Regions from separate parts of the Selenomonas sputigena ATCC 35185 genome, predicted to be linked through region 1. Evidence: riboswitches for the same ligand, from Rfam matches in the RefSeq annotation. Region 1 holds a riboswitch; each other region holds the start of a gene.

What was found. A riboswitch is a leader RNA that binds a small molecule or an ion and turns the genes downstream of it on or off. The one in region 1 is predicted to bind cobalamin.
Region 2: linked by a shared signal. The riboswitch ahead of SELSP_RS10935 (TonB-dependent receptor) and the one ahead of SELSP_RS06980 (ABC transporter substrate-binding protein) in region 1 are both predicted to bind cobalamin.
Region 3: linked by a shared signal. The riboswitch ahead of SELSP_RS10590 (DASS family sodium-coupled anion symporter) and the one ahead of SELSP_RS06980 (ABC transporter substrate-binding protein) in region 1 are both predicted to bind cobalamin.

The regions. Positions count from the first base shown of each region.
Region 1 covers NC_015437.1:1,529,867-1,539,415, reverse strand. Annotated here, with positions in the region: gene SELSP_RS07000 (PHP domain-containing protein) at 1-802, shown strand, start outside; gene SELSP_RS06995 (Asp23/Gls24 family envelope stress response protein) at 883-1,716, shown strand; gene SELSP_RS06990 (DNA-deoxyinosine glycosylase) at 1,787-2,302, opposite strand; gene SELSP_RS06985 (hypothetical protein) at 2,800-3,201, shown strand; cobalamin riboswitch at 3,348-3,524, shown strand; gene SELSP_RS06980 (ABC transporter substrate-binding protein) at 3,705-4,688, shown strand; gene SELSP_RS06975 (MotA/TolQ/ExbB proton channel family protein) at 4,725-5,363, shown strand; gene SELSP_RS06970 (ExbD/TolR family protein) at 5,360-5,773, shown strand; gene SELSP_RS06965 (energy transducer TonB) at 5,777-6,502, shown strand; gene SELSP_RS06960 (TonB-dependent receptor plug domain-containing protein) at 6,507-8,549, shown strand; gene SELSP_RS06955 (hypothetical protein) at 8,686-9,192, shown strand; gene SELSP_RS06950 (hypothetical protein) at 9,279-9,549, shown strand, end outside.
Region 2 covers NC_015437.1:2,388,779-2,398,327, reverse strand. Annotated here, with positions in the region: gene SELSP_RS10950 (dicarboxylate/amino acid:cation symporter) at 1-738, shown strand, start outside; gene SELSP_RS10945 (hypothetical protein) at 749-1,528, shown strand; gene SELSP_RS10940 (DUF438 domain-containing protein) at 1,636-3,159, opposite strand; cobalamin riboswitch at 3,339-3,511, shown strand; gene SELSP_RS10935 (TonB-dependent receptor) at 3,708-5,945, shown strand; gene SELSP_RS10930 (PepSY-associated TM helix domain-containing protein) at 6,004-7,278, shown strand; gene SELSP_RS10925 (cation transporter) at 7,448-7,666, shown strand; gene SELSP_RS10920 (heavy metal translocating P-type ATPase) at 7,824-9,549, shown strand, end outside.
Region 3 covers NC_015437.1:2,312,891-2,322,439, forward strand. Annotated here, with positions in the region: gene SELSP_RS10585 (nicotinate phosphoribosyltransferase) at 1-997, shown strand, start outside; cobalamin riboswitch at 1,233-1,407, shown strand; gene SELSP_RS10590 (DASS family sodium-coupled anion symporter) at 1,724-3,133, shown strand; gene SELSP_RS10595 (PepSY-associated TM helix domain-containing protein) at 3,265-4,563, shown strand; gene SELSP_RS10600 (ABC transporter permease) at 4,595-5,530, shown strand; gene SELSP_RS10605 (ABC transporter permease) at 5,532-6,377, shown strand; gene SELSP_RS10610 (ATP-binding cassette domain-containing protein) at 6,374-7,189, shown strand; gene SELSP_RS10615 (ABC transporter ATP-binding protein) at 7,186-7,947, shown strand; gene SELSP_RS10620 (ABC transporter substrate-binding protein) at 8,155-9,549, shown strand, end outside.

The DNA of each region.
Region 1 (9,549 bases):
ATATTCCGACGGAAAGATGACGCCCGAGGAACTTGTGGCGGCGGCGAAGGAAGCGGGGCTTCGCTACATCGCAATCACGGATCATGATACCGTGGACGGCGTCACGCATCTTTATGAGGAAGGGCTTTTGCCTGCGAAGGGCATCGGCATCATACCGGGCATTGAGTTCAGCGCCCATCATGAAAAACGGGAAATCCATATCCTCGGCTACAATGTCGACATCTATCGCCGCGATCTCCTCGACCGTCTGAACGATGTGGGAGAGGCGCGTTGGAGTCGCTTCGCTGAGATGGTGGAGAAGCTGCAGGAGCTTGGCTACGGCATTACGGAAACGGATGTGCTGAAGGTAGCAGGCACGAGCAAATCCATCAGCCGCTCGCACATCGGACGGGCGCTCGTGCTCAAGGGCTGTTTTTCCAGCGTGCGCGAGGCGTTTGACGCCGTGCTTTCCAAAGGTCGTCCCGCTTATGTCTCACACTATCGCTTAGAGCCGGAAGAAATCGTCGCGCTGATCAAGAATGCGGGCGGTACGCCCGTCCTCGCTCATCCGAAACTTGTCGGCGACGACGCGCTCGTAGAGCATGTGCTCGACCTCGGCATCGAGGGCATCGAGGCGTTTTATCCGCAGCACGATACGGTCGATACGCAGCGCTATCTCGGTATGGCAGAGCGCCGTCATCTGCTCGTGACGGGCGGCTCGGACTTCCACGGCTTTGCTTCGCGCTATCCGCAGGAACTCGGCATCTTCACGGTGGAGGATTCGTTCGCGGAGAAGCTGTATAAGCCGAGAATGAACCTTTAGAGAGGTCGAGTTTCCTTTTTGTAAGGATTTCGCAGGAAATTCCCTCGCTTTAGTTTCTTAAAGAAGCAGGAGAGAAAGATATGGACGTCATAGCATTCGTAGGCCCGAGCGGCACAGGCAAGAGCCACCGCGCCTTGCTCGTGGCGCATCAGCATCAGGCGGACGCTATCATTGATGATGGCATCCTGATCAAGGACGGCAAGATTGTCGCCGGCTCTTCCGCCAAGATGGAGAAGAGCAAAATCATGGCGGTGCGCCGTGCCATCTTCACGCTTCCCGGACATGCGGAAGAAGTGCGCTCTGCTATCGCCGAGTGCAGGCCGCATCGCATCCTCGTTCTCGGGACTTCCGAGAACATGGTCTACAAGATCGCGCGCATACTGAAGCTGCCGACGATCGAACAGATCATCCACATCGAAGACATCGCGACGCAGCGTGAGATGCAGAAAGCGCGGGACAGCCGACTGAAGCAGGGCAAGCACATCATACCCGTTCCGACGATCGAGCTGAAGCCTCATGCTTCGGGCTTTCTCATCGATCCCATCCAGTCCTTTTTCCGCCGCAACCGCACGCGCCGCCGCAAACTCGGCGAGAAGTCCATCGTGCGCCCGGTATTCAGCTATTATGGCAAGCTCATTATCGACGATCTGGCAATCCGCGAGATGGTCGTGCGCATCGTACGTGAGAAGGAATACATTTCGAAGGTCGGTTCTGTGCGCGTGCGCCACGTCTGGAAGGGCGACGAGGATCGCGGCCTTGAGATTTCCTGTTCTGTCGTGCTGACCTACGGCAGCCATATTCCTACACTCATCAAGGAGACACAGCAGCGTGTGAGAACGAAGGTCGAATACATGACGGGGCTTTTCGTGCGCGAGGTCGACATCATGGTGCAGGCGCTTTATATCGAAGCGTAAGCTGTACGCACAACATTCGTTTTGTGGACGCTGTGCGCCGCCTGCTCATCGAGAAGAAAAGGCGCTCCCCTTACTCTTCGAGGGGGAGCGCCTTTTTCCATACTTTTGCGAGATCGTCGAAGCGCCAGCGCGCGTTGGCGGCGCTCGTCGAGGGCAGTGCATGAAAGGTGAGATCGTCGCGTTTTAGAAGTGGCTTGTTGGCACGGCGAAAAGTATCGGCCGATTTGCCGCCGTTCAGGCAGAAGGTGGAGAGGCGCGGATAATGCGCGAGGAGCGCGGTGAAGTCGTTGGGCTTTGCCGCGCGAATCGCTGAGTCCAAGCTGCCTTCGCGCTCGCACGAGGCGATGGAGTCCCAAAGCGCGATATGGTGGCGGAGCAGCATCTGAAGCCGTGCCGCATAGTCCTGCGGCGGCTCACCGCCCTCCAACAGATACGCCATGAGCCGCCAGAAGCGATTCTGCGGGTAGGCGTAGTATTGCTGCGCCCTGAGCGACGCCGCGCCCGGCATCGAGCCGAGAATGATATGCGTGCAGTTTGCGTCGATGCTCGGAGGAAAGCCGACGCAGGTGAAGGGAGAAGCGGGCATGAGCAGGACTCCTTTGCAGTGGAATTTGACGAATCTGCCTTTACGTCGTATAATAAGCGTAGAAAGGGTGCTACTGGTAACGGTCAGCCCGAGACAGTTTTAAAGGATTGAGAATCCCCGCCTAACTTTTGTCGGAGCAGGCGGGGATTCTTACGCTTTTAACGCTACGATGCAAATCGTAACGAGAAACACCAACGATAAAAAATCGTACAGGGTTATAAGCAGCGCCCTGCTGAGCCGTCCAAGAAGCAAGTCCAAAGGGCGCGGCTGATTGGCAAACGGCTCGTATGCGAAAACGTCCCAAGAATGCAAGCGCAAAGCGCGCCGCATGATTGGCTGACGTTGACCGCCAAGGAGGGCTAAGAATCGACCGCCACCGTTGTAGTAGCACCGTCTATATTATAGCACACATCCAATATTCATGGGAAGATTCCCGAAAAGGAAGCGCCTTAAGGAATTCTCCGATTCTTTCGACATAGAAATTGGAGGTGTTTTCTATGAACATGATCGAGAAACTTGGCGGACATGGCCTCGCATCTGCTGTAGGCGCGGTGCACAAGAAGAAGTCCGAGGCGGCACAGGATGCTTTTTCCGCCATCCTGCGGCAGATGGAAACGGGCGGCGGTGCGCCTCGCGGCGAAAATTCTGGCGATAAGAACGAGGAAGAAACGACGACCGTGACGAAGGTGATGGCAGACGGTTCCGTGCTCGTCACCGTCTATCGTGGGACGGAAATCATTTCGGAGAACAAGACGAAGGCAACGACTGCCGAGAAGGATTCAACGGTCATCAGCACGAGGACAGAGCACATTGGGGGCGTGAAAGAAGCTGAGTTGAACGGTCGAACTGGTGCTGCGAGCGGAGCGAGTGCAGCGATGCTTCTGCAGTCGTTGGGCTGAGGATAGCTTTCATAAGAGACGAAGCGAAGGGGCTGCCAAAAGGCAGCCCCTTGTCGTTCTCGCCGAAGTGCATTGACAAGCCATAAGTTTTGCGGTAGCATAGGCGGTGAATCAGTGTATTCATAATTTCATGAAGGACAGCGGAAAATCTCCGCTGTGGAGCAGGTACCCGCAAGGGTTTAAAAGAAAATCCGGATATGCCGGAGCGGTCCCGCCACTGTGAGGGGAGCGAAGCTGCAAGGATGTCACTGGGGCGTTGTCCTGGGAAGGCGCAGCCGAGCGATGAACCGAGCCAGGAGAACTGCCTGCTTGACAATCACCGTTTGACCTGCGATCGATGGGAAGGGGATTCTTCTGTGCCTGTGTGCGCCTTCGTGCCGCTGCAGGAGGGAGCTTTTCTCTTCGAGGGAGGAAGGCTCTTTTTTATGGATGATTTTCCTCGCAGAAAGTTGGATTTCACCGCTATCGAAGCTCTGTCACAGGCGGTGGGAGGAGGAAAGGGTTTGAAGAAAAGTTTCTTTGTCCTAGTCATAGTCGTCGTTTGCCTGCTGCTGACGGCGTGCCGTACAGCGCCGGAGGCGGCGCAAGGCGGTGCGGGAAGCTATACGGTCACGGACAGCCAAGGGACGGTCGTCACCGTGCCGGCAAAGCCGCATCGCATCGTCACGCTTTCGATGAGCACGGACGAGGTCATGCTCGGTCTCGTGCCGCCCGAGGATATGGCGGCGGTAAACGGCCTCCTCGATGACCCCGTAAGTTCGAATGTTGTGGAGCTTGCGAAGAAGGTGGAAAAGCGCGTCGGCAATCCGACAGTGGAAGAACTCGTCGCACTCTCGCCCGATCTCGTCATCGTGCCTGACTGGGGGGATCTCGCCATCGTGCCGTCGCTTCGTGAAGCGGGGCTTACCGTCGTCGTCTGCAAGGGCGCGAGGAATCTCGCCGAGATCAAGGAGACGATCGTGCTTCTCGCACAGGCGGCAGGCGTGTCCGAGCGCGGGGAGAAGCTCCTTGCGATGATGGACGAGCATCTCAAAGGCATAGAGAAGAAGGTCAGCGCCATCCCCGAGAGCGAGCGCAAGACCGTCGTCTTGATTTCCTTGATGTCGGGTTATGGCGGCATCGGCTCCAGCTTTGACGACGCCTGCCGTTATGCGGGCGTGAAGAACGGCAGGTCGGCGCTCGGCATCCGCGACGGGCAAGTCATGACGAAGGAGCAGCTCGTCGAGATCAATCCAGACATCCTCTTCGTACCGACGTACAATGACCATGGGAAATTCGACGTCGACAAGTTCCGCAAGGAATACTTCGACGACCCATCCCTGCAAACGGTCAAGGCCATCCGCGAGCATCGCCTCGAAGAACCGACGGAAGCCTACATCTACAACTGTTCGCAGGACTTCGTGCTCGGCGTGCAGGAAATCGCCTATTGCGCATACGGAGACGCCTTCGCCCAAGGGCGTGAAGAGCATCTCTCGGCGGTGGAATAGAAGAGTACTTTTATGTAATTTCAGGAGGATTTTTTCATGGACGCAATTATGACAGGCATAGAGTTTTTCCACAAGGGCGGCTCCATCATGTATGTACTGCTCCTTTGCTCGATCTTCGTCGTGACGATCGGCATCGAGCGTGCGATGTACTTTTCGCGCATGGACACAGGACGCGCCTTTACGCGGGAGTTTTATCAGTGCATGGCGAACGATGATTTTGCGGGGGCGAGGAAACTTGCCGAAGATCATCGCGGGGCGCTTGCCAACATTCTTTTCGGGGCGATGAAGCTCGTAAAGAAGGATTCGTCTCGCGTCTCCTCCTACATGGAGATTCAGTCGGGCATCGTGCTGTCGAAGCTTAGGAAGCGTCTCTATTATTTGAGCGTCATCGTGACGATGGCGCCGCTTCTGGGACTTCTCGGCACGATCAGCGGCATGATCTCGGCATTTTCCGTGTTCAACCTTCAGTCGGGACAGGCGACGGCGATCACGGGCGGCGTCGGCGAGGCTTTGATCGCGACTGCCATGGGGCTTTGTGTCGCCATCATCGCACTCTCCGTGCACGCGTACTTCACGCAGCGCATTGAGAGCATTGTGACGGATATGGAGCAGTGCTTCTCACTTGTCGAGGGTGCGAAGGATGCGCTTTCTTCCAATGAGGGGGCGGCGCGATGAGGCTCAGGGACAGGAGGGGCTTCGACAAGCCCGAGATCATCATCATCCCGATGATTGACATCATGTTCTTCCTTCTCGTCTTCTTCATGCTCAGCACGCTCTACATGGTGAATCTCAAGACTGTCGACGTCAATATGCCGAAGGCGGCAAACGTGGAAACGCAGATGCGCGTGACTTATGTCGTCACGATGAAGAAGGACGGCAGCCTTTTCCTTGAGGATCAGCCCATCGCGGAAAAGACGCTTCTTGAGCGCGCCAAGGCGGAGAATGCGAGAAACGGCAACTTCTCCCTCGTGCTGCGCGCCGACCAGGACATTGACTATGGCATGGTCTATGCGCTCCTCGACAAGTTCAAGGGGGCGGGCATCACGCGTTTCGGACTTGCCGGCGAAAGTGCAGGGGGCAAGTGACGTATGGAGAATACGAGAGATAAGTACAAGGCTCTCCTCGCGTCTCTCGGTGTGCATCTCATCATCTTTTTTATCGCGGCGGCTGTCGGCGTCTTTTCCATGGCGACGATGAAAGAGAAGAGCGATAACGTCGAGGTCGTCATCTATGACGAGGCGCAGGATGAGGGAAGCGAAGGCGGCGGCTCGCCGCCGCAGGTAGAAGCGGCGCCGGCCGTCGACGAGGTCGTGATACCCGACAAGACTTTGCCTCCGATCGATCAGAAGCCTCCCGAAGAGTCGGATAAGCCGAGTCAGAAGCGAGAAGCGCGTGCGGGCAATCCACTGGGACAAGGCGGTGAAGGAAAAGGCGTCGGCACGGGCATCGGCGATGGCAAGGGGCCGGGCACGGGCGGCACGGGGACGGGAGTCAGCCAGTCTGAGCCACCGCCTGAGCCGCCGCCCCCGCCACCTCCTCCGCCGCCCAAGGAGCGCATCGAGGCGAGCCTTCGCTCGGAAGCGCGACCTGACTATCCTCCTGATCTCATCGAGGAAGATGTCGAAGGCAGCGTTACGATCAAGATCTTCGTTGCGTCCGACGGCTCGATCGAAGATGTCGCCGTCATCTCGTCCTCGGGCTACGCCGAGATGGACAGTGCGGCGGTAGCGGCAGGCTACCGCTTCACGTTCAATCCCGGTGACGGCGGTGCGCGCGGCGTCTGGACGAAGACGTTTCATTTCCGTTTGAATTGAATTTATGAAAGAAGGATATATTTTGCAAAGCGAGAAGAAGAAGATGCTCACACTCGCCATCGCGGCTGCATTTATGGCGACATCCGCCCCCGCTTGGGCGGCGCAAATGCCGCAGCAGACGAGTGAGGCAGCAAAGGAAGAGTCTTCTGCTGCGCCAGTGGCAGCGGCAGAAGACGATCATGCGCTCGAAGATACCGTCGTGACGGCGACGCGCCGCGAAAAGCGCGACATTGACGTGCCGGCGGCAACCGTGGTCATCACAGGCGAGGCCATCAAGGAGAGCGGCGCCGCCGATGCGGCGGACGCGCTCGCCAAGGTCAACGGCTTCGCCTACAAATCCTTCGGCCCTTCCGGTGCTTCGATGGGAACGATGAACAACGAGCTGAACGTGCGCGGCTTCAAGAGCGGCACGCTCGTACTCATGAATGGCAGTCCCATCTCATGGCGCGGCAAGTACAACCTCGACCAGATCCCTGCCGACCAAATCGAGCGCATCGAGGTCGTCAAAGGCTCGGGATCCGTCCTCTACGGCAGCGAAGCGATGAGCGGCATCGTGAACATCATCACGAAGAAGGGCGCGAGCAATGCGGCGCATGTCGGCTTCGGCAATTTCGGACAGCGCCAGTACGGTGTGAGCGCAGGCGACGAGCGCTTCGGCGTCTACTACAATTACGACAAGTGGGGGCATCTGAACGGCCTTGCCGAGACAGATGTCATATCTGCGAAGTTCAACGGCTCGACGCGCACCGACTTGCGCGATGTGGAGAAGACGAGCGCGGGATTGACATATCATATCAATCCTCAGCTTGATTTCCTCTTCGGCTATTACAAGACGGAAGCGACCTATCTGCGCTTCGTCGACCGCGTGGATCGAACCTCCTCGGGCGTGCGCCTCGGCGACCCGTTCCATGCACGCACCTACACGACGGAGCAATACGTGAGTCAGCTCAATTACCATGATCATGCGTGGAAGGGCAGCCTCTACTTCAATACGGGGACGGTGGAAGCTAAGGGGCCGACAGAGATTTCGCGCACGGGTGCGAAAACGCCCGGCGATTGGTACAACACGCGTGAGCGCAATACGACGTACGGCGTCGATCTGCAGCGCACATGGAAGCCCGATCCGAAGGCGACCGCCGTACTCGGATTCAGTTTGGAACACGAACTCTACAAGGCGCTCCCTGCGCCGTCGACGAAGAACCCCGCGAGCTATATGCGCAACAACTGGGGCGTGTTCGGACAATGGGAGCAGAAGTTCACAGAGCGCGACACGGGCATCTTCGGCATGCGCGAGACGTGGACGACAGCGGCGATGCGCGATGAGAACTACCATAATTTCAGCGCTTCCGGTCAGTGGCTGCACAAGCTCGACCACGAAAACAGCCTCTATCTTTCCGTCAGCCAGTCCTTCGTCATGCCGAAGTTCGCGCAGATGTATGGTGCGAGCAGCCGACTCGTGCCCGCGCCGGATTTGAAGCCGCAGACGGGTGTTACCTACGAGATTGGCTGGAAGGCGAAGCACGCAGGGCATACATGGAAGGCGGCGCTCTTTCACATGGACGTGAAGGACAACATCACGGCGACATGGAAACCGCGGGATAATAGGTATCAATACACGAATGAAGATTTTCGCAACACGGGACTGGAACTTTCGTGCGAGACGCAAGGAAAGCACGGCTTTTCGTGGAACTGGGGAGTCACATGGCAGAACCCCGAGACGAAGGGCAGCAAGGGCACGGATTGGGAACGCACCTTTGGCAAGCTGCAGCTTACGGGCGGCGTTCTCTACAAGAGGGGCAAGTGGAGCTCGTCGCTCACAGGCTCTTACCTTGCAGGCCGCGTGCAGTCGCCTTCGAGCGAGCCGTCCTATGCGTGCAAGCCGTACTTCCTCACGAGTTGGAGCACGGCGTACCGTCCCGACGATAGAAGCGAGATACGCCTGACCGTGGAAAACGTGCTCGACCGCGCGGATGTGACTTCGCATACGGGTGCGAACTACCGCGTTGCGCCGACGAACTTCATGCTGAGCTGCAACTATACATTTTGAGGAGAGTTTCTGATTTCCCCGTGGATAGAGTGACTGGAAAAGGTACGGCAGAAAAACTTTGGGGAGGTGAAGCATAGGCACAGAAAAACGTAGATTGGCTGTTTTTACTGTTGTATAGGAGAAGGAGTGTATTTTCGTGAAGTTGAAAAAGATTGCCGCAAGTTTGCTGCTGGGCGCGACGCTCGCCGCTGGGAGCGCCGTATGCGGCGCGGAAGGGCTCGATTGGATCACGCCGCAGGACATGTCGCTCGGCGGCGTAGAGCCGGGGATGTCGCTCGACTATGTGGAGAGCATCTACGGACCAATGAAAGACGTGCAGTCGCATTACGTCGATCATCTCTTCGGCTATGGCGACACCGTGAAGATCGTGCCCTCGGCGGACGGCATGAGCGTGAAGTCCGTCCTCGTCAAGGGAAACAACGGCTGGGCGACGCCCGCAGGCGTGACCGTCGGCATGGACGCCTCGATCCTGCAGAAGATTTACGGCACGGGTGCAGTCGACTCGACGAAGCATAAGAAACACCGTATGCCGGGCTACGACTACTACACGTATTGGCAGACAGACAATCCGTTTCACTATCTGACCTTCGGCGTCAAGAATGGCAAGATCGCCTTCATCAAGGTCGGTTTGATGCAGAAATAAGATATGGAGATCCGCATAGAGATCTCGAAAAAATCGCTTGATGATGCCGTCGTTATTTCGCATCGTTTGTAAGGGAGGAACCCATCATGATGGAAAAGGAATGGTTGCTGAACAATCCACATCTGACGGCGGAAAAGATGAGCCCGATTGAGGAGCGCATCCCTGCGGCTCGCGCGGAGGTGCATGAAGGTCTTTCGCGTGCGAAAGGCATCCTCGGGGAAGAGGGCTACAAGAAGTACCTCGCGCCGCTGCAGAATCTCGCGAAGAGCGGCACGACGCTCCTCGTCACGGTGCGCACAGCGCGTGAGCGCACGATGCTCGTGAAGGAGTGCCTGCCTGCTTTGAAGGAAGCCTTCG
Region 2 (9,549 bases), 860 kb from region 1:
GGCGGCGAACGCGGCACGAAGCTCATCGGCTTCTTCGATGCCTGTGCCGAGGTCTGCTACAAGGCGATCGGCACGATCATGTCGTTCGCGCCGTACGGCGTCTTCGCGCTCCTCCTGCCTGTCGTCGCAAAGAACGGGCCGAAGGTGTTGCTGCCGCTCCTTTCCGTCATCGTCTGCGCCTTCATCGGCAGCGTCATCCATGCGGTTCTCGTATACTCGACGATGGCTTCCGTCTTCGGCAAGATGACTCCCGTGAAGTTCTTCCGCGGCATGTCGGAAGCGATGATGCTCGCGTTTACGACGTGTTCGAGTTCGGGCACGCTGCCGGTCAACATGAAGAACTGCGAGGAGAAGCTCGGCGTCTCGCGCAAGATCTCGTCCTTCGTCCTGCCTCTGGGCGCGACGATCAACATGGACGGCACGGCGCTCTACATGGGCGTGTGCTCGCTCTTCATCGCGAACGTCTTCGGCATCGATCTCACATTCCAGCAGATGGCGATGATCGTCCTCACGGGCACGCTCGCCTCCATCGGTACGGCAGGCGTGCCGGGCGCGGGTCTCATCATGCTCGCGATGGTTCTGCAGGCGGCGCAGCTGCCGTTTGAAGGCCTTGCTCTCGTTGCCGGCATCGACCGCATCCTCGACATGATCCGCACATGCCTCAACGTCACGGGCGATGGCGCTGTCGCCGTCGTCGTCGCGGCATCCGAAGGCGAACATTCCTCATCGAAGAACTAAGGAGAATGCCATGCGGCACGGTCTTGCAAGGATTCTGACGCGCGTTCTTCTTTTCGCCCTTCTCACGGCGGTTCTTCCTTTGTCTGCAAATGCGGCAGAGAGTGCGGCGGCTTCTGCCGCCAAAGTCGCAGCCGGTGAGAATGCGGCTGTCAAGGCTGCAGCCGCCGAAAAGGGGGCTGACGCAAAATCTTCGACGGAAAGCGCGGCCGACCCAAAGGCGGCGTCCGGGAAGGAGATGCTTCCCGCGCCGCTCGGCCAGCGTCATATCGTGCTGCTGCGTCCCGTCGTGCCGCGCTCGATGCCGCCCGAGGTCATCGAGGAGATGAAGTCGCGTTTCGTGCGCGACTTCCGCGTGCCGCTCAATGAGACGCTGCGCGCCGTGGTCTATGCGGGCGACGATGGCGTGCAGCAGGCGATGAAGATCATCTACGACGGCAAGGGAAAGCTTGAGGAGCGTGTGCGTGAAGCCGCCGAGGCGACGGACGCCGACTACATCGCGGGTTTCGTCGTCACGAATTATGGGGAGTCCTCCTACCGCAACTGGAAGGGCGACCTCATCCTGCACAGCTACGTCAGTCTGCAGCTCGTCGGCTACGATCGCGAGCGCGATCTCGTCATCGACCTGCCTGCTTCGCGCAGCTACAACGGCGAGTACACGAGAAGCGGCACGGCGCGCATCCTCGCGCTCTTCGAGCTTGACCGCTTGATGGACGAGGCGAACTTTTCCTCGACGCTCTTTCCCGTCACGGACTGGATCGACAAGCCGCGCGGGAAGAGTGCGGTAAAATGATACAGATGAACCCCCGATGGATATGCCATCGGGGGTTTTGTTATGATGTGGCAGTCTGTGGCTAGATCTGTCTGATTGGGTGTTTCATGCGGCTTTTTTCACTTTTCCTACTTTTTCTCGCCGAACTGCGCAAGCGCCTCGGAGAAGTCCTCGACGAGTTCGACCGCGCCCGTGTATTCGCCGTTCTCGTCGTAGATGGCGAGATAGCGCACGCCGACGGGCTTGCCTTTGATGTAGCGGTAGATCTCCATGCGATCGCGCTTCTTCGCCTTGAAATCGGCGACGAGCTGCTCGATGATCGGCACGATGTTGGCGGGATGGCAGTTGTAGACCTTGCTCCCTAAAGCGATGCGCGGGCGCGCGAAGACCTGCCCGGGATTCGAGAAGAAGCGCAGCATCTCGTCCTTGTCGATGTAGGTGATGTCGACGGGCAGGAGGTTCAAGATGGCTTCCAGCTCCTTGCAGCCGATTTCGCCCGTCGATAGCCGCACCTTGCCCGAGGCGATCATCTTGCGCTCTTTCGCTTCTGCCTTTGCAACATAGGCGTCGCCCTCCGCCCACTTCGGTGCATCCTTGATGAACGCGACACCGAATTCCGGCATGTCACGGTAAATCATGAGCCAATCTTCTTCAGAGAAGAAGCGCAGTGTCAGCGGGAAGAGGATCTTCTCTTCCTTGTAGATCATGTCACGGATGCGCTGGAAGAAGGCCGAATAGCGCTCCTCCTCGCCGCCGATTCCATCGCCGAGCGACTTCATGAGTGCGCGAAGCTCCGCCTTGATCTCGTCGTCGACGCCCCACATGACGCCTGAAGGCCCCGTCACGCCGTAGCGGTAGAGGAGCGTCATGAGCAGAGACTCCTTCTTGCCGTAGTGCGAGTAGATCGCGTGCAGTTCGCCGAGACCGCGGCTCAAGCCGGGCATGTCGCTCGCCTCCAAGGCGGCGGACAGGCGATCGAGGAGTTCGGACAGGCCCTTGTTTTCGAGGTTCAATACCGTGAGCGGATGTCCGTCAGGCAGATCCTGCACTTCGGGTGCGGCATCCGCAGCAGGTGTTGTGCCGCCAATATGCCCGTGGAAGAGTGCCGAGTGCACGTCGCAGAGCTTCTGCACCTCGTGAATCGGCGTGCCGCCTTCGATGAGCTGCTGCTCGGCGGCGGAAATCTCCTCGGCTGAAACGCTCGCGAAGTCCTTGATGAAATCTTTGCGTACCGTCTCCAGCGACTCGCCCGCCGAAAGGCGCTCTAAGAAGCCCTTGAGCACAGCCGCGCGTCCCGTCGCCTCTCCGTCCGTCGCGCCTGTCGCCGCAGCCGCATGGGTGCAGCCGCAGCCGTCTTCGCCGTGCACATGGGGATGCGGCTCGTGCGTACCGCAAGAGCCGCACGCGTGCGCCGCAGCAGCTTCGTCCTGTTTGATCGTGAAACCGCGTGCCTCCAGCTCGCGCACGACGTCTTCCAGCTTCATTCCTTTGATCGCCACTCCCTTGGGCACGGTCATGACGCGGCCCATGACGTTCAAGACCATCGGATTCGTGATTTCCTTGAAGCCGATCTCCGCCATGGCCTGCTGAAATTCCGGAAATTCCTCGACAAGTTCCGCCACCGTTTTATTGAAGTCCAATTCCTTTTTCATATCGATCTCTCCTGTTCCAAATCTGAATGCGTTTCTCATTGCAGTCATTATAGCAGATAGGGATTGCGCTTGTCGTCATATTTGTTACGGGTTTTGGAGCAGCATTTGTTTAGTTTGGTATTGACAATGCCTGTGATGCATGATATTCTTTGGCGGAAGGATTGTTATGAAGAAATAAAAATTCTATATTTGGGTCAGGTGTCGCAAGACTTAATAGGGAAGTCGGTTGAAGCCGGCGCGGTCACGCCACTGTAACAGGGAGCACGCTGCAAAATGCCACTGAGGAAACTTGGGAAGGTGCAGCCGTGCGATGAACTGGAGCCAGGAGAACTGCCTGATCAACAATCACCGTTTGAACCTGCGAGCGATGGGGAGGAGATTTTGGCGGCAGCAAGCCCATGCCTTTTGCTAGACCGAGGCACAGCGTACAGCCATTGACGGAAGTTTTTGCACAGCCCCTCCTTTTTCGCGCACGAAAGGAGGGGTTGTGTTTTATTTTTGGAAATTGTGCGTGTAGTTTACTAGATGAGGAAAGGGAGTTCTGCAAAATGAATCCATGGAAAAAGAAATGCCTGACGCTTGCCGTCATCTGTTCCGTTATGGGAACAACCCAAGTGTATGCGGCGGAAAAAAGTGCTGAGACGACGAACACAGCAGTTGATTCGACGACGGTGTCCACGGAAACTTCGTCCGCGGCGGAGGGGCATGACCTCGGAGAGACGACCGTCACGGCGACGAGAGTCGCGGAACCTGTCAACAAAGTTCCCGCCAACGTCACCGTCATCACAGCGAAAGAACTTGAAAAGAGGCATGTCTTCAGTTTGCGCGAAGCGCTTGCGAGGGAGGCAGGCATCTATGTTGCGCCGACGGCAGAAGTGAAGGATGGCTTGGAGTTGCGTGGATTTAGTGGCCCGAACATCCTTGTCATGTACAATGGACAGCAGCTCAACACGGCCTTTGACGGCGGCGTCAATTGGGATTCCATCCCGCTCAGTGACATCGAGCGCATCGAGATCGTGCGCGGAGCTAGTTCCTCGCTCTACGGCGGTCATGCTGTCGCCGGTGTCATCAACATCATTACGAAGAAACCGAAAAAGCCGGAGAATCCCGAGCAGCAGCTCCTTCATGGCAAGATTGAAGTCTCTCACGGCAGCAACAACACATGGCAGCGCGGCATGCAGGTCACGGGCGGCGACGGTAAGCTCGACTTCCGTCTCGGTTACGAAAAACGTACATCGGATGGCTGGGTTGGGCACTATGCCACGACGGACGAGTGGTATGATACAGGCGTTACTCCGGATGCGACGGGCGTATTTCCGAAGCTTTCTGATGGTGAATATATCGTAGGCAGCCGTGGTGCAAGAAAAAAATCAAGTGAAAATGTCTTCTTTGACATGAATTACGACTTTGATGCCAACCGTTCGTTCAGCTACACCTATATGCACAATTCTTATAAGTATTCTTACCATGACCCCATCACTTATTTGCGTGATGCGAGCGGAAATCCTACATTTTCTGGGACGGTACTCTTGCCGAATGGCAATTATATCAGCGTCTCGCCAGGGGATTTTCTCGGCTATATGGGAAAGCGCGAGCAAGACGTCCACAAATTGCGCTATGAGGATAAGAAAAACTCTTTCACGGCGAACATCGGCTATAGCGACACCACGAAGGATGGTTATTCCGGTGCCTCGCGGCGCGCTACAAGCATCGATTGGACGGGATTGGGAAACCGAGCGGAATATCCTACGAAGAACTACAATATAGAAGCGCAAAAGAAATGGACGATTAAGAATCATACGCTGCTTGCAGGCTTTGCATGGATGAAAGACAAGATGCGCTATCGTGCCGTTGATCTTCATCATTGGAAGGATTGGAGTTCAGAATATGGCGATCCATACGCACAGAGCGGTGGCTCCATCATCTCCACAGCTCTTTTCGTGCAGGATGAGTTAGAACTTGATCCGCGTTGGCGGCTGCAGGTCGGTCTGCGTTATGACCGCTTCGATAAGAAGGATGGCTATTCCTACATCGATGATGTACGCAAAGATTATGAAGACACGGCCTTCAATGCCTGGAGTCCAAAATTCGCTGTGACCTATGAGCCGCAAAAGGACACGATGATTTATGCCAGCTTTGGCAAATCATTCAATCCGCCGTCGATTTATCGTCTTTATCGCCGTGCGGGAGACGACCCGCGTTCCATCAAGGCCAATCCTGATCTGACGCCGGAAAAATCTACGACGTACGAACTGGGAATGAAACAGAAGATCAACAAGAACACCTCATATGGTTTGACGTTCTTCCGCGTGGATACGAAGGATAAGATTGCCATCGCTACGCGCAACGGTATCAGAGCCTATTACAACATGAATGAAGCGATGATCAAGGGGATAGAGTTCGACGTCAAGCATCGTCTGAGCCGCGATTGGCGGGTATATCTGAACTACACCTTTGAATCAGGCGAATATACGAGCGGCGGCGATACGTACCGAGATTGGGATTTGCCGAAGCACATGGCAGGCTTCGGTATCGACTATACGTGCGGGAAGTTCGGCGGCGTCCTTGATGCAAGGTATGTGGCCGCAAGGCAGGACGTTGATACGATTACCGGTGAATACGGCTCGGAGGACAGCTTCTTCACTACGAATCTCTGCTTGACGTATAAGTTCGACGACAGCTTCAGAATGCAGTTCGGCATCGATAACCTCTTCAATCGGCACTTCTACGCGAATGAAGCAGCGAGCGATAGAACTTATTCTCTCGGTGCGATGTACTCCTTCTAGAGAAGCGCGGATGAATTCGGCAGGGCTTATCATATCTGCACCACGAAAGGACCGCTCCATGAGACTCATCTATCGTCTGCATCGCTGGATCAGCACCGTATGTGCCGTTTTCTTCCTGCTGCTCGTCTTGACGGGGCTGCCGCTGCTCTTTAACGGTGATATCGCGCGCTGGAATGCGCTTGAAAAACGGCCTGCCTTCGGCGAGACATCCTCTCGTGTGCTTTGGGCGGAAGCGGCAAAGGGCTTGGAGCGGATTGAGCGCGAGAATCCCGGGCGCAGGGTGCAGTCGATTTCCGCCTATCCCGAGCGCGGGCTTCTCGTCTATCGGTTCTCGCACACCGGCGGCGGATATGGCGTATCTGCGCTCGCCTACGCGCCGCAGCAGGACGCGCTTGTGCCTTGGCGGAGCGGCGGCGTCAAATCGCCCGCGCTCGCTGCATTTATGGGCTGGATGCATCACCTGCATCTGCGCCTCGCCATGGGGCAGGGCGGCATGATCTTCCTCGGTGTCATGTGCTTCTTGAGTTTCCTCTCGATCTTGGGCGGGGTGCTTCTCTATCCGTCCTTCATGAAGCGGCGGCTTTTCGGCGGTATGCGAGGCGGCACGTCAGCGGGCAGTTTTTTCGACTGGCACATCTTCCTCGGTATCCTCACGGCAGTCTGGGCATCGCTTCTGACCTTGAGCGGGATCGCCATCGTCTTCGGCATACTCGGCTACAGCAGCTATGCGGAGGATGTGATGACAAGTGTGCCGCAGAGGGAAAGTGCACCGCCCGCCATAACCTTCGCCGAGATGATTGCTTATGCAGAGGAGCATTTTCCCGCCCAGGAGATTCTCTACCTCGACGCTGCCGAAGGATCGACACCCGCCGCATTGACTCTGGCGGATGCCGAGAGACCGCAGATGTTTCGCGGGCAGGACGTCTATCTGCTGCGCACGGCGGGCGGCGAGATCGAGAACTTCACGAAGCCCTTGCCGCGTTGGCTCGTCTTTTGTGATGCCGTGCGCGATCTGCACCTGCACAATCATTCGACGATGTTCCTAAAGATCGTCTGGGCGGTTCTCGATCTGCTTTGCGCCGCCGTCATCGTCACGGGCTTTTGCGGCTGGCTGCAGAGAAGCCGCCGCAAAAAGGAGAGACCGCCCGTGTTCGCGCCCCATGCGGCGGCGAAGGCTGTGCAGTGGAAGGCGCCTGCGCTCTTCGTCGCGCTCTCCCTCGTCGGTATGACGGCGCCGCTTGGCGATACGCTCGCGGGCAATATCGTGGGATCGGCCGCTTGGCTCACGCTCTTTGTCGGCGCTTTCGTGCTGTGGCGGCGCGGCAAGCGGTAGAAGGAAAATGGCAGCTTCGTCCATGCGGCGGAGCTGCCGTTTTCCTTTGGAACAGAATATGTGCGCCTGTGCCAATTTTTTTTCTTAAAAACACTTGACAAGCTTTCTCGACCTCGTTATAATGGTCATAACGATTAAACAACTACTTAATCAATAAGGAGGAACTCCCATGAAAAAGAGCTACAAGATCGAAGTCGAGTGCGCGAACTGCGCTCAGATGATGGAAGACGCAACGAAGAAGATCGAGGGCGTAAAGGACGCGACGGTGAACTTCATGGCGCTGAAGATGAAGGTCGAATTCGCCGACGGCAGCGAGCCGGCTGAAGTCATGCCGCGCGTCTTAGAGGCCTGCCGCAAGATCGAAAGCGACTGCAATATTGAATTCTGAGCCGTCCAAGAGGCAAGTCCGAAGGACGCAGACGATTGGGAAATGGCTCGAATGCGAAAACGTCCCAAGAACGCGAGCTGCAAGCGAAGCGTGATTGGTTGACGTTGACCGCCCAGAGTAGGATTCAACATCACGTCGCCAGAAAGCAGGTATTTTCGTGAACAAGAAACAAAAAAGAAATCTCATCCGCATCCTTCTGGCGGCCGCCTTGATGATCGTCTTGAGCCAGCTGCCCGTGGCGGGTCTGCCGCGCTTCTTCCTCTACGTCGTGCCGTACCTCATCGTCGGCTATGACATCATCATCAAGGCAGCGAAGGGCGTATGGAATCGTCGTCCGCTCGACGAAAATCTCCTGATGTCGATCGCGACCATCGGCGCGATGGGGCTTGCTCTCTACGAGGATGGCGACTATGTGGAAGGCATCGCCGTCATGCTCTTCTACCAGGTCGGCGAATGGTTTCAAAGCTATGCCGTCGGAAGAAGTCGCAGAAACATTGGCGAGCTCATGGACATCCGCCCCGACTACGCGAATGTGGAAGAGGATGGAAAGCTTATACGTCGTGACCCCGACGAAATCGAAATCGGCACGGAGATCGTCGTGCAGCCGGGCGAGAAGATCCCCATCGACGGCATCATCACGGATGGCGCATCGACGCTCAATACGAGCGCACTGACGGGCGAGAGCCTGCCGCGCGACGTGGAGAAGGGGCACGCCGTCTTCAGCGGCTGCATCAATCTCACGGGCGTCTTGAAGATTCGTACGACGAAGGAGTTCGACGAATCGACCGCCTCGAAGATTTTGGAACTTGTCGAGGATGCCAGCGCGCGCAAGTCGCGCTCGGAGACGTTCATCGCACGTTTCGCGCGCGTCTATACGCCGATCGTCGTCGCGGCCGCCATCCTCCTCGCCATCGTGCCGCCCGTCGTGCGCCTCGCCGCGCTCGATGCCGCGCCCGACTGGGGTACATGGATTTACCGCGCCCTGATCTTCCTCGTCATGAGCTGCCCATGCGCACTCGTCGTCAGCGTTCCCTTGAGCTTCTTCGCGGGCATCGGCGGTGCGAGCCGCGAGGGCGTGCTCGTCAAGGGCGCGAACTACCTCGAAATGCTCGCCGAGGTCGACACCGTCGTCTTCGACAAGACGGGCACCTTGACGCGCGGCGTCTTCGAGGTCAGCGCCGTGCATCACGGCACGATGGATGACAAAAAACTCCTGGAACTTGCCGCGCTCGCTGAGAGCGCCTCGTCGCATCCCATCAGCCGCAGTCTGCAGCAGGCTTACGGCAAGGAGCTCGACCGCTCGCGTGTCACAGACATCGAGGAAATCGGCGGTCTCGGCGTGACGGCGAAGGTCGACGGTATCGAAGTGGCCGCCGGCAATGGCAAGCTCATGGAGCGTCTCGGCATCGAGTACCGACCGTGTCACCATCCGGGCACAATCGTGCAGATGGCGGTCGCAGGCAAGTACGCCGGACACATCGTCATTTCCGATGCGCTCAAACCGACGTCGGAGGCGGCGATCAAAAGTCTGCATGAAGCGGGCGTGAAGCGCGCCGTCATGCTCACGGGTGACGCGCATGCCGCCGCTGAGAAGGTCGCGGCGGAACTCGGCATAGACGAGGTCAAGAGCGAGCTTCTGCCTGCCGACAAGGTGCAGGAGGTCGAGCGCCTGCTCGCGGGGAAAACGGCGAAGAAGCTCGCCTTCGTCGGCGACGGCATCAACGACGCGCCCGTCCTCAGCCGCGCGGACATCGGCATTGCCATGGGCGCGATGGGTTCCGACGCCGCCATCGAAGCCGCCGATGTCGTGCTGATGGACGACGATCCGCTGAAGCTGCCGAAGGCGATCCGCATCGCGAGAAAGTGCATGGCGATCGTGCATC
Region 3 (9,549 bases), 780 kb from region 1:
GCGCATCGTTTCCGACTTCGGCGCACGCCGCGCACACAACGTCGACGCCGCCGTCTACGGCGCACGCGCCGCCTACATCGGCGGCGCGGCCTCGACGGCGACGGTGCTCGCGGGTCAGCTCTTCGGCATCCCCGTCAGCGGCACGATGGCGCACAGCTGGGTCATGTACTATGACGACGAATACACGGCATTCAAGAAGTATGCCGAGACGTACCCCGACAATGCCGTCTTCCTCGTCGATACCTACGACGTCATACACTCGGGCATTCCGAACGCCATTCGCGCCGCCAAGGACGTGCTCGATCCGCTGGGCAAAAGGCTCAAGGGCGTGCGCATCGACTCGGGCGACCTCGCCTACCTCTCCAAGCGCGTGCGCACCATGCTCGACGCGGCGGGGCTTTCCGACTGCAAGATCATCGCCTCGAACAGCCTCGACGAGTATACGATCTCCTCGATCCTCAACGCGCAGGGCGGCAAGATCGACGGCTTCGGCGTGGGCGAACGCCTGATCACGTCGAAGAGCGAGCCGGTCTTCGGCGCGGTCTACAAGCTCGCCGCCGTCGAAAAGGACGGCGAGATTCTCGCGAAAATCAAAGTCTCCGAAACGGTCGAGAAGATCACGAACCCCGGCAGGAAAAAGGTCTACCGCATCTACGACGCCGAAGGCCACGCCATCGCCGACCTCCTGACGCTCGCCGACGAAACGCCCGACATGACGAAGCCCTATCGCTACATCGACCCCAAGAAGCCGTGGAAGCACCGCTTCTTCACGAACTGCACGGCGCGCGAGCTGCAGGAAGATGTCATCAAGAACGGCAAATTCGTGTCGAAGCAGCCCCCGCTCGAAGAGATCCGCGCCTACGTCAAGGCGCAGCTCGACCGCGAGATCTGGCAGGAGGAGCAGCGCTTCGAAAACCCGCACACGCACTACCTCGACATGAGCCCCGCCTACTACGAGATGAAGCTCGCACTTTTGAATGAGATGCAGCAGTATTGAAGAGCTATCTTCCCTCGGGCAGCGAGAACGGCTGACCGGCGATGCGTCAGATCAAGTTCAGATAATCCCTTCGTCCATCTACGATGGCATATAAACAATGACCATTTTGCACTCCAAAACAGTTTCGGCGTGAAAAGATGGAATCCGACGATGACTGTGATACGCCTGCCGCCATCTCTTGACAATAACCGAAAGCAATGATATTCTTCCTCTTGGAAGCCATCATCACGACAAACAGCATATTGACGGATCAGGTGTCGCAAGACTCAATAGAGAAGCCGGAAGAGCCGGCGCGGTCCCGCCACTGTAACAGCGAGCGAATCTGCAAGAAACGTCACTGGGGAAACCCGGGAAGGCGCAGAGGAGCGATGAACTGGAGCCAGGAGAACTGCCTGATCGACGATCACCGTCTGACCTGCGAGCGATGGGGAGGGGATCTGCGCCTTGCGATTGGTTCGCGTCTTTTGGATGCTGTTCCAGCGATGGTTTCGTGCGCATATACAGCACGATACGCGGCAAGGCAAGGATATTTTGCAGCCTCTCTTTCCTTTGCAGGAAAAGAGGCTGCATTTATTTTGCGAACGAGAGGACACAAAGCGTGTTGCTCTTCGCAAACGTCCAGCCGTATGCCTTGTGCGTCCATCGCTTCCACAGATGCCGCAGAAAAATGCTTTCAGCAAATGGGGACTGCGGCTGAGAACTCATATCTTCAGATGGGGTGAAAACATGAACGCTAACAGAAGAAACGCTCTCCTCACGATCGGCGTCGGAATCGTCCTGTGGTTCCTGCCGATTCCTGACGGCGTCACGCCGCTCGCCTGGCATTTGCTCGCGGTCTTTGTCGCGACGGTGCTCGGCTTTATCCTGCATCCGCTGCCCATCGGCGCGGTGGCTTTCATCGCGATTTCCTTTTCCGTCTGGGCGGGGCTTTTGAAGACCTCGGACGCCCTTGCGGGCTACGGCAACAGCACGATCTGGCTGATCGTCTGCGCCTTCCTCTATTCGCGCGGCTTTATCAAGAGCGGACTCGGCAAGCGCATCGCCTTCCGCATCATCGAGGCGATCGGTAAGAGTGCGCTGTCGCTCGGCTACGCCATCGCTCTGAGCGAACTTGTGATTTCGCCCGCGACACCCTCGGCCACGGCACGCGGCGGCGGCATCCTCTATCCGATCGTGCGCTCCTTGGCAGAAGCTCTCGGCTCGAAGCCCGGCGAGAGTGCGCGGCGCATCGGCACTTATCTCATGCAGGTAGGCTACCATACGGACGCCGTGACCTGCACGATGTTCGTGACCTCGATGGCAGGCAACCCGCTCTGCGTGGCGCTCGCCGAAAAGACGCTGGGCGTCCAGGTCACATGGATGGGCTGGGCGAGCGCTGCCATCGTGCCGGGACTCATCGCGCTCCTGCTCGTTCCCTATGTCATGATGAAGCTCTCTCCACCCGAACTCGTGCACATTCCCGACGCTAAGGGACTGGCGCAGCGCGAATTGTCCGAGATGGGACCAATGAGCCTTGCCGAGAAAGGACTGTCGGTCATCTTCGTCGTCTCCCTCGCGCTCTGGGCAAGCTCGGGACTCACGGGCATCGACGCGACGCCCGTCGCCATGGGCGCGGTCTGCCTCATGCTCATGCTCGACATCATCAACTGGCAGGATGTCATCAAGGAAAAGGGCGCGTGGGATGCGATGTTCTGGATGGGTTCCTTAATGACGCTCGCCTCGGCCCTCGCAAAATCCGGCATCATCACTTGGATTGCCAACGGCGCCGGCGCGGCGATTTCCTCGCTCGGTTTTGACTGGGTCATCTCCTGCCTCATCATCCTGCTCTTCTACACTTACATCCACTATGCGTTTGCCAGCGTCACGGCGCGCATCAGTGCGCTCTATGCGGCGTTCATCGCTGTCAGCGTCACCGTCGGCGCACCGCCGCTCCTGGTCGCCATCGTCTTCGGCATTTTCGCCGATGTACCGATTTCCCTCACGCACTACGGCAACGGCTGCGCCCCCATCTACTTTGGCGGTGACTACGTCTCGCAGGGCGAATGGTGGAAGAACGGCTTCATCATGACGACCATAACGACACTGATTTACCTGACGATCGGCGCAGCTTGGTGGAAAGTCTTGGGGCTTTGGTGAACTGCGGCAAACGGATTCTCAACTGGGAGGGAAGCCCGTGAAAGACAGGGCTTTCCTTCTATGGTATTTCAGCCCGAGCCCACATGAGGCCAGCCGACGCAGGACCACTTTGCAAGAAAGGACTCTTTTTCATGTTACTCCTCTATCGTCTGCACCGCTGGATCAGCGCTATCTGTGCAGCATTTTTCCTCCTGCTTTGCCTCACGGGGCTGCCTCTTCTCTTCAAGGAGGAGATCACGCAATGGAACCGTGTCGAGCCTCTGCCCCATGCGGAATCCTCCTCCTACCATGCGCTCTGGCAGGGAACTTCCGCCGGACTCGACAAGGTTCTGGAAGAGAATCCCGACAAGAAGGTGCAGGCCATCTCCGCCATGCCCGAGCACGGTCTTCTGCTCTACCGAATCGCCGCCAAGGACAGCCACGGGCGCACGGGGCGCATGAGCATGGGCGGCACGCAGATCGCCTATTCGCCCATGACGGAACAGGCCGTTCCGTGGCGCAGCGGCGCGGTGAAGTCGCCTGCCGTCGCGAGCCTCATGCACACGCTGCACATCCTGCACCTGCGGCTCGCCATGGGGCAGGGCGGTATGATCTTCCTCGGCATTATGTGTTTCCTCAGCTTCCTCTCCATTCTCGGCGGACTGCTGCTCTACCCGACGTTCATGCGCCGCCGTCTTTTCGGCGGCACGCGCGGCGGCGTCTCGGCGGGCAGTTCCTTCGACTGGCACAACTTCCTCGGCGTCGTCACGGCGGTCTGGGCGGGGCTTCTGACCTTGAGCGGCGTCGCCATCGTCATCTTCTCCGTGGGCTACGGCGCTTACCTCGCGGATGTCGACGCCCACGCGCCGCAGGGGGATGCTGCAAGTGTCCGCTACGAGGATATGCTCGCCTATGCGAAAGAAGCCTTCCCCGGGCAGGACGTCCTGAGCATGGAGGCCGCGACGGGCAAGCTCCCCGCGACGCTCTACCTGACGGATGTGGCACACCCCGCGATGTTCATGGGGCAGAAGGTGCTCTTTTCCCGCACGGCAGACGGCGAGCTCCTGCACTTCACAGAGCCGCTGCCGCGCTACTTGGCCGTCTGCGCCTCGCTGCTCGACCTTCACATCCACAACCATTCGACGATTCTCTTGAAGCTCTTTTGGGCGCTGCTCGACATTTTGACAATCACCGTCATTGTCACGGGCTTCCTCGGCTGGTGGCGTCGCTGCCACAGGCAGAAGGAGCGCCGTCCCGTCTTTGCCGACGGAAGAGGCCGCTCCCTCATGGCGTCCGTTTGGAAACTGCCGGCGCTCCTCGCGGGGCTTTCCCTCATCGGCATGACGGCACCGCTCTCGGACACCTTCCTCGGCAACACGGGCGGCGCCCTTGCCTGGCTTCTTGTCCTCGCCGTAAGCCTTGCTGCATGGCTTTTCGCCAAGCGGCCGTAAGGCAGCGCAATCGAACAGAAAGGAAAGATCTATGGCACAAATCCTCCTGCGTCGTCTCTTGATGATGCTCGTCATCCTCTTTTTGCTCTCGGTCATCACCTTCATCCTCATGCACACGTCGGACTCCGATCCCGTGAAGCTCTACATGATTCGCTCGGGAATCATCCCGACGCCCGAGCTGATCGCGGAGGTGCGCGTGCGCTACGGACTCGACGAGCCGATCTGGGTGCAGTATTTCGTATGGCTGCGCGACCTCCTCACGGGCGATCTCGGCTACTCGCTACTCTTCTCCATGCCCGTGGCGACACTCTTAAAGGACGCGATACCAAACACGATTCTTCTGGCGATTTCGGCGATGGGGCTTTCAATCCTCATCTCCGTGCCGCTCGCAGTTCTCGCATTTCGCTTCTATGCGCGGCCGCTCGATCTCATCATTCGCTTCGGCTCGTTCTTTGGTATCACGATACCAACGATCTGGCTGTCTTTGATCTTCATCTACATCTTCTCGGTCAAGCTGTCCCTGATACCAATCCATACGACGGGACTCACGGGGCTGATTCTGCCGTCTCTCGTACTCTCCTTCTACTACATGGGGCTGTATGTGCGCCGCCTGCGCGGTGCGCTCCTCGAAGAGCATCAAAAGGACTATGTGACGGGCGCGCGCGCCCTCGGGCTTTCCGATTCGCGCATCCTCTGGCGCTACATCATGCCGAACGCGCTGCCGAACATCATCACGATGTTCGGCCTGTCCTTTGGCAGCCTCTTGGGCGGTACGGTCGTCATCGAGGCGATCTTCGGCTGGCGCGGCATGGGATTTCTGATGGTCGAGGCCATAAAGAACAACGACTTCACGCTCATGCAGGCCTACGTCCTCTGGGGCGCGGGCATCTTCATCCTCGTCAACCTCGCGGCGGACATCCTCTGCCTGTGGCTCAATCCCAAGGTGCGCGAACAGGAGGTGGGCTGACATGGGACTCTTCTTCTCGCGCATGAGGCGCGACCCGCTCTTCTGCGTGCTCGCAGCGCTCCTTCTCCTGTGGATCGCCGCGATGTTCGCCGTGCCGCCCTTCCTTCCCTACGACGCCTATACGAACGACATGGGCGCACGCCTCCTGCCGCCGTCGGCAGAGCACATCCTCGGTACGGATCAGCTCGGGCGCGACCTTCTCTCGCGCGTCCTCGTCGGCGGTCAGGCGAGCCTTTCGGCGTCCCTTGTGAGCGGCATCCTCTCTGCCGTCTTCGGCATCGGCGTCGGCGCGGCGATGGCTCTGACGCGCGGCCGCATGCAGCTCATCTCGACGGGAATCGTCGACTTCTTCCTCGCCTTTCCGAGCCGCGTCTTCCTCGTCGCGCTCCTCGGCTTCCTGGGGCCGAACGTCGGCAACGTCATCCTCGCCGTCTTCATCACGACGTGGGCGGAGTATGCACGCATCGTGCGCACGATCGTTCGCACGGAGCGCGAGAAGCCTTACGTGCGCTACGCTGACGCGTCGGGCATCCCGTTTTCGCGGCGGCTCTTTCGCTATGTGCTGCCGAACGTCGTGCCGCAGATGTTCGTCTTCTTCTTCCAGCACTTGAGCGACATCGTGCTCGTCGTCGCGGGACTGTCGCTCATCGGCATCGGCATCCAGCCGCCGACGCCCGAATGGGGCATGCTCCTCATGGGATCGAAGGACTACATGCAGACGGCGCCGTGGCTCTTGATGTTCCCCGGACTTGCCATCTTCATCACGGTCATCCTCTTCAGCCTCATGGGCGACGAACTGCGCGACATCTTCGAGCCGCGCTGGGAAAGGAGGGGGGAGAAATCATGAGCGAAAAGAACATAGCCGCGCACAGCGCGAAATCCTCGCCGCATCTGCCCTTCCTCGCCGTCGATCATCTTTCCATTGATGTGGCGAAAAAGCGCGTCCTCGACGACGTGTCGCTCGCATTGGAGGCAGGCGAGGCGCTTTCCATCATCGGTGCAAGCGGCTCGGGCAAATCGACGCTCCTGCGCGCCATCCTCGGGCTTCTGCCGCACGAGGGCAAGGCGATCGCGGGCGACATCCTCTACCACGGCACACCGCTTTTGAAGAATGCCGCGCTGCAAAAGGAACTGGCAGGGCGCGACTTCGCCATGGTCTTCCAGAATCCCGGCAACTACCTGAACCAAAACCTGCGCGTGCGCCGCCAATACGAGGACTTTCTGCGTACACACGGCGTTCTCAAGAAGGAGTGGCCGGCCCTGATGGAAGACCGCCTCAGAGCCGTCGGCTTCAGCGAGCCGAAGCGCGTGCTCAGCGCCTACCCGTTCCAACTGTCGGGCGGCGAGCGCCAGCGCACGGCGACGGCGATCACGCTCACGCTCTCGCCGAAGCTTCTCCTGCTCGACGAGCCGACGAGTGCGCTCGACCCCATCGCTTCGCTCGAATTCCTCGACCGCATGAAGCTCCACCAGTCGCGCGGCGCGGCTCTCATCTTCGTCACGCACAACATCCGCGCGGGCGCCTACCTCGGCGACCGCCTGCTGATCTTGAAGGACGGGCGCGTCGTAGAAACCGGCCCGACACAGGAAGTCATGGAAGCGCCGCAGGAAGCCTACACGAAGGAACTCTTGGCGGCGATCTTGGAGGTGAAGTCATGACGGCAGAAAAGAGGAAAGGCGAAATGCCCGCCGTGCACGAAGATATGCGCGCGCTCCTTGAGGTCACGGACGTAAAGAAGTCCTTCGATACGCCGCGCGGCAGGCAAGAAGTCTTGCGCGGCGTATCGCTTCGCCTCGCGCCCGGCGAAGTCTGCGGCATCGTCGGCGCAAGCGGCTCGGGAAAATCGACGCTCTTTCGCATCATCGCAGGTTCAGAGCTGCCCGACGAAGGCACGGTGCAGAAAAGGGGCGTCGTGCGCATGGTCTTTCAAGATCCGCGCGAGGCCTTTTCGCCGCGCATGCAGATGCGCGACTTCTTCCGCACGGCGCTCGAAAAGGCAGGCGAGACGAAAGCCGCGCTCGAAAGACGCATCCTCGCCATGCTCGCCGAGGTGCATCTCGCGCCCGCCGTCCTCGCGGCCCTGCCGCACCAGCTTTCGGGCGGCGAGCTGCAGCGCGTCATCATCGCGCGAACGCTGCTCCAAGAGCCGGACATCGTGCTCTTCGACGAGCCGACGAGCGCACTCGACGTCATCACGCAGAAGGAAATCCTCGACCTCATCGCCGCGCTCCGCCTGCGCTTTCACTTCGCAGGTCTCTTCGTCGGCCACGAACTCGGCGCCGTGCAGCACGTGGCAGAGCGCATCTATGTGCTCGCGGACGGCCGCTTCGTCGAAACGCTCGCGGCGAAAGACCTCGCGCACGCCAAGCACGAAGCGACGCTCGCGCTGCTGCACGCAAGCGAGCTTCTCGGCTGAGGGCACGCGATCTCACCGAAGTCTGCCAAGCGGCATCAGTCCGCTTGTATCATAAATCGCAGGGACGCAGAACGACAAGACCGTGCGGCCAAGAGTAAGGGGCTGTACGCAATTCCTTGTAGCCGTTCCTGCAAGGAGACGGACGCGGAAGCGTCCGAGATTCATTTGAGGAAAATGCTGCTGTATTTTCCACGGGGAGGTTTATTCATGAAACGTATCTTTACCGCGATCTTCCTCATCTGCTCTCTACTGGCCTTCACAGGCTGCGGCGGGGGCGGCATGAAGAGCAAGGCAGGGCACCTCAATCTCGCCCTTTGGTGGTTCGGCGAGACGCTCGACCCCGCGCACGCCTGGGACGGCTGGACACTGACGCGCATCGGCGCGGGCGAGACGCTCGTCGCCGTCAACGAGCACATGGAGTTCGTGCCGCAGCTCGCCGACAAGTGGGAGCACATCAACGCTACGACATGGCGCTTCCACATCCGCCCGAACGTGAAGTTCCAGGACGGCACGCCGATGACGCCCGAGCTGGTCAAGGCGTCGCTCGAACGCACGATGCAGGAAAACGACCGTGCGAAGAAAGCGCTGCACGCGAAAGAAATCCGCGTAGACGGGGAAAACATCGTCATCGAGACGGAAGAGCCCAACGCCTCCTTGATCTCGGCGCTTTCCGACCCGCTCTTCATCATCGTCAACACGCAGGCGGACATGTCGAAGGTCGCCTCCACGCCCGTTCTCACGGGACCTTATACCATCACGGAATGGAAGAAAGGCTCCGAGATCCAGATGAAGCGCAACGAGCACTATTGGGACGGCAAGCCCGGGCTTGACACGGTCACGGTCAAGCTCTTCGAGGACGACACCTCGCGCGCCATGGCTCTGCAGTCGGGTGAGATCGACCTCATGCAGCGCATGACGGAAGCAAACCGCAGCCTTTTTGCAGACAAGCCCGATTATACCATCTACGAAACGACAGGCGTGCGCGTCTTCATGGTCACGCCATACCAAGGCGATGGCATTTTCACGGACAAGAACCTCAGAAAGGCGCTCGCCTACATGCTCGACAACGACGCTCTCGCCAAGTCCTACGGCAATTCCGTAGCAGCGGGCGAGCCGTTCCCGCCGAGCGTCCCCTACGGGCACACAGGACAGAAGGTCACCTACGATCCGGCGAAATCCGAGGCGCTCTTTGCGGCGGCAGGCTGGAAGAAGAACGCGCAGGGCATGTACGAAAAGGACGGCAAGCCCCTGACGCTGCGCTTCGCAACCTGGGGCACGAAGACGACGCTCTATGAAGCCATCGAGTCGCAGCTTCGTGCCGGCGGCATTGATGTGAAGATGGTTCATGTGCAGGAGCCGGACAAGGTCGATGAAGTCGGCGGCTTCGACCTGCTCGAAGAAGATTGGTCCGTCGCGACGACGAACGATCCGTACCCGTGGCTGCGCGGCATGCTCTACTCGAAGAGCGGCAAAAACACGAACCACAGCCGTTACGCCAGTCCCGCCTTCGACGCCATCATAGACGAGATGGCCACGGCGCTCGACCCCGCACAGAAAGACGCCCTCGTCATGAAGGCGGCGCAGCAGATCATGGAAGATCAG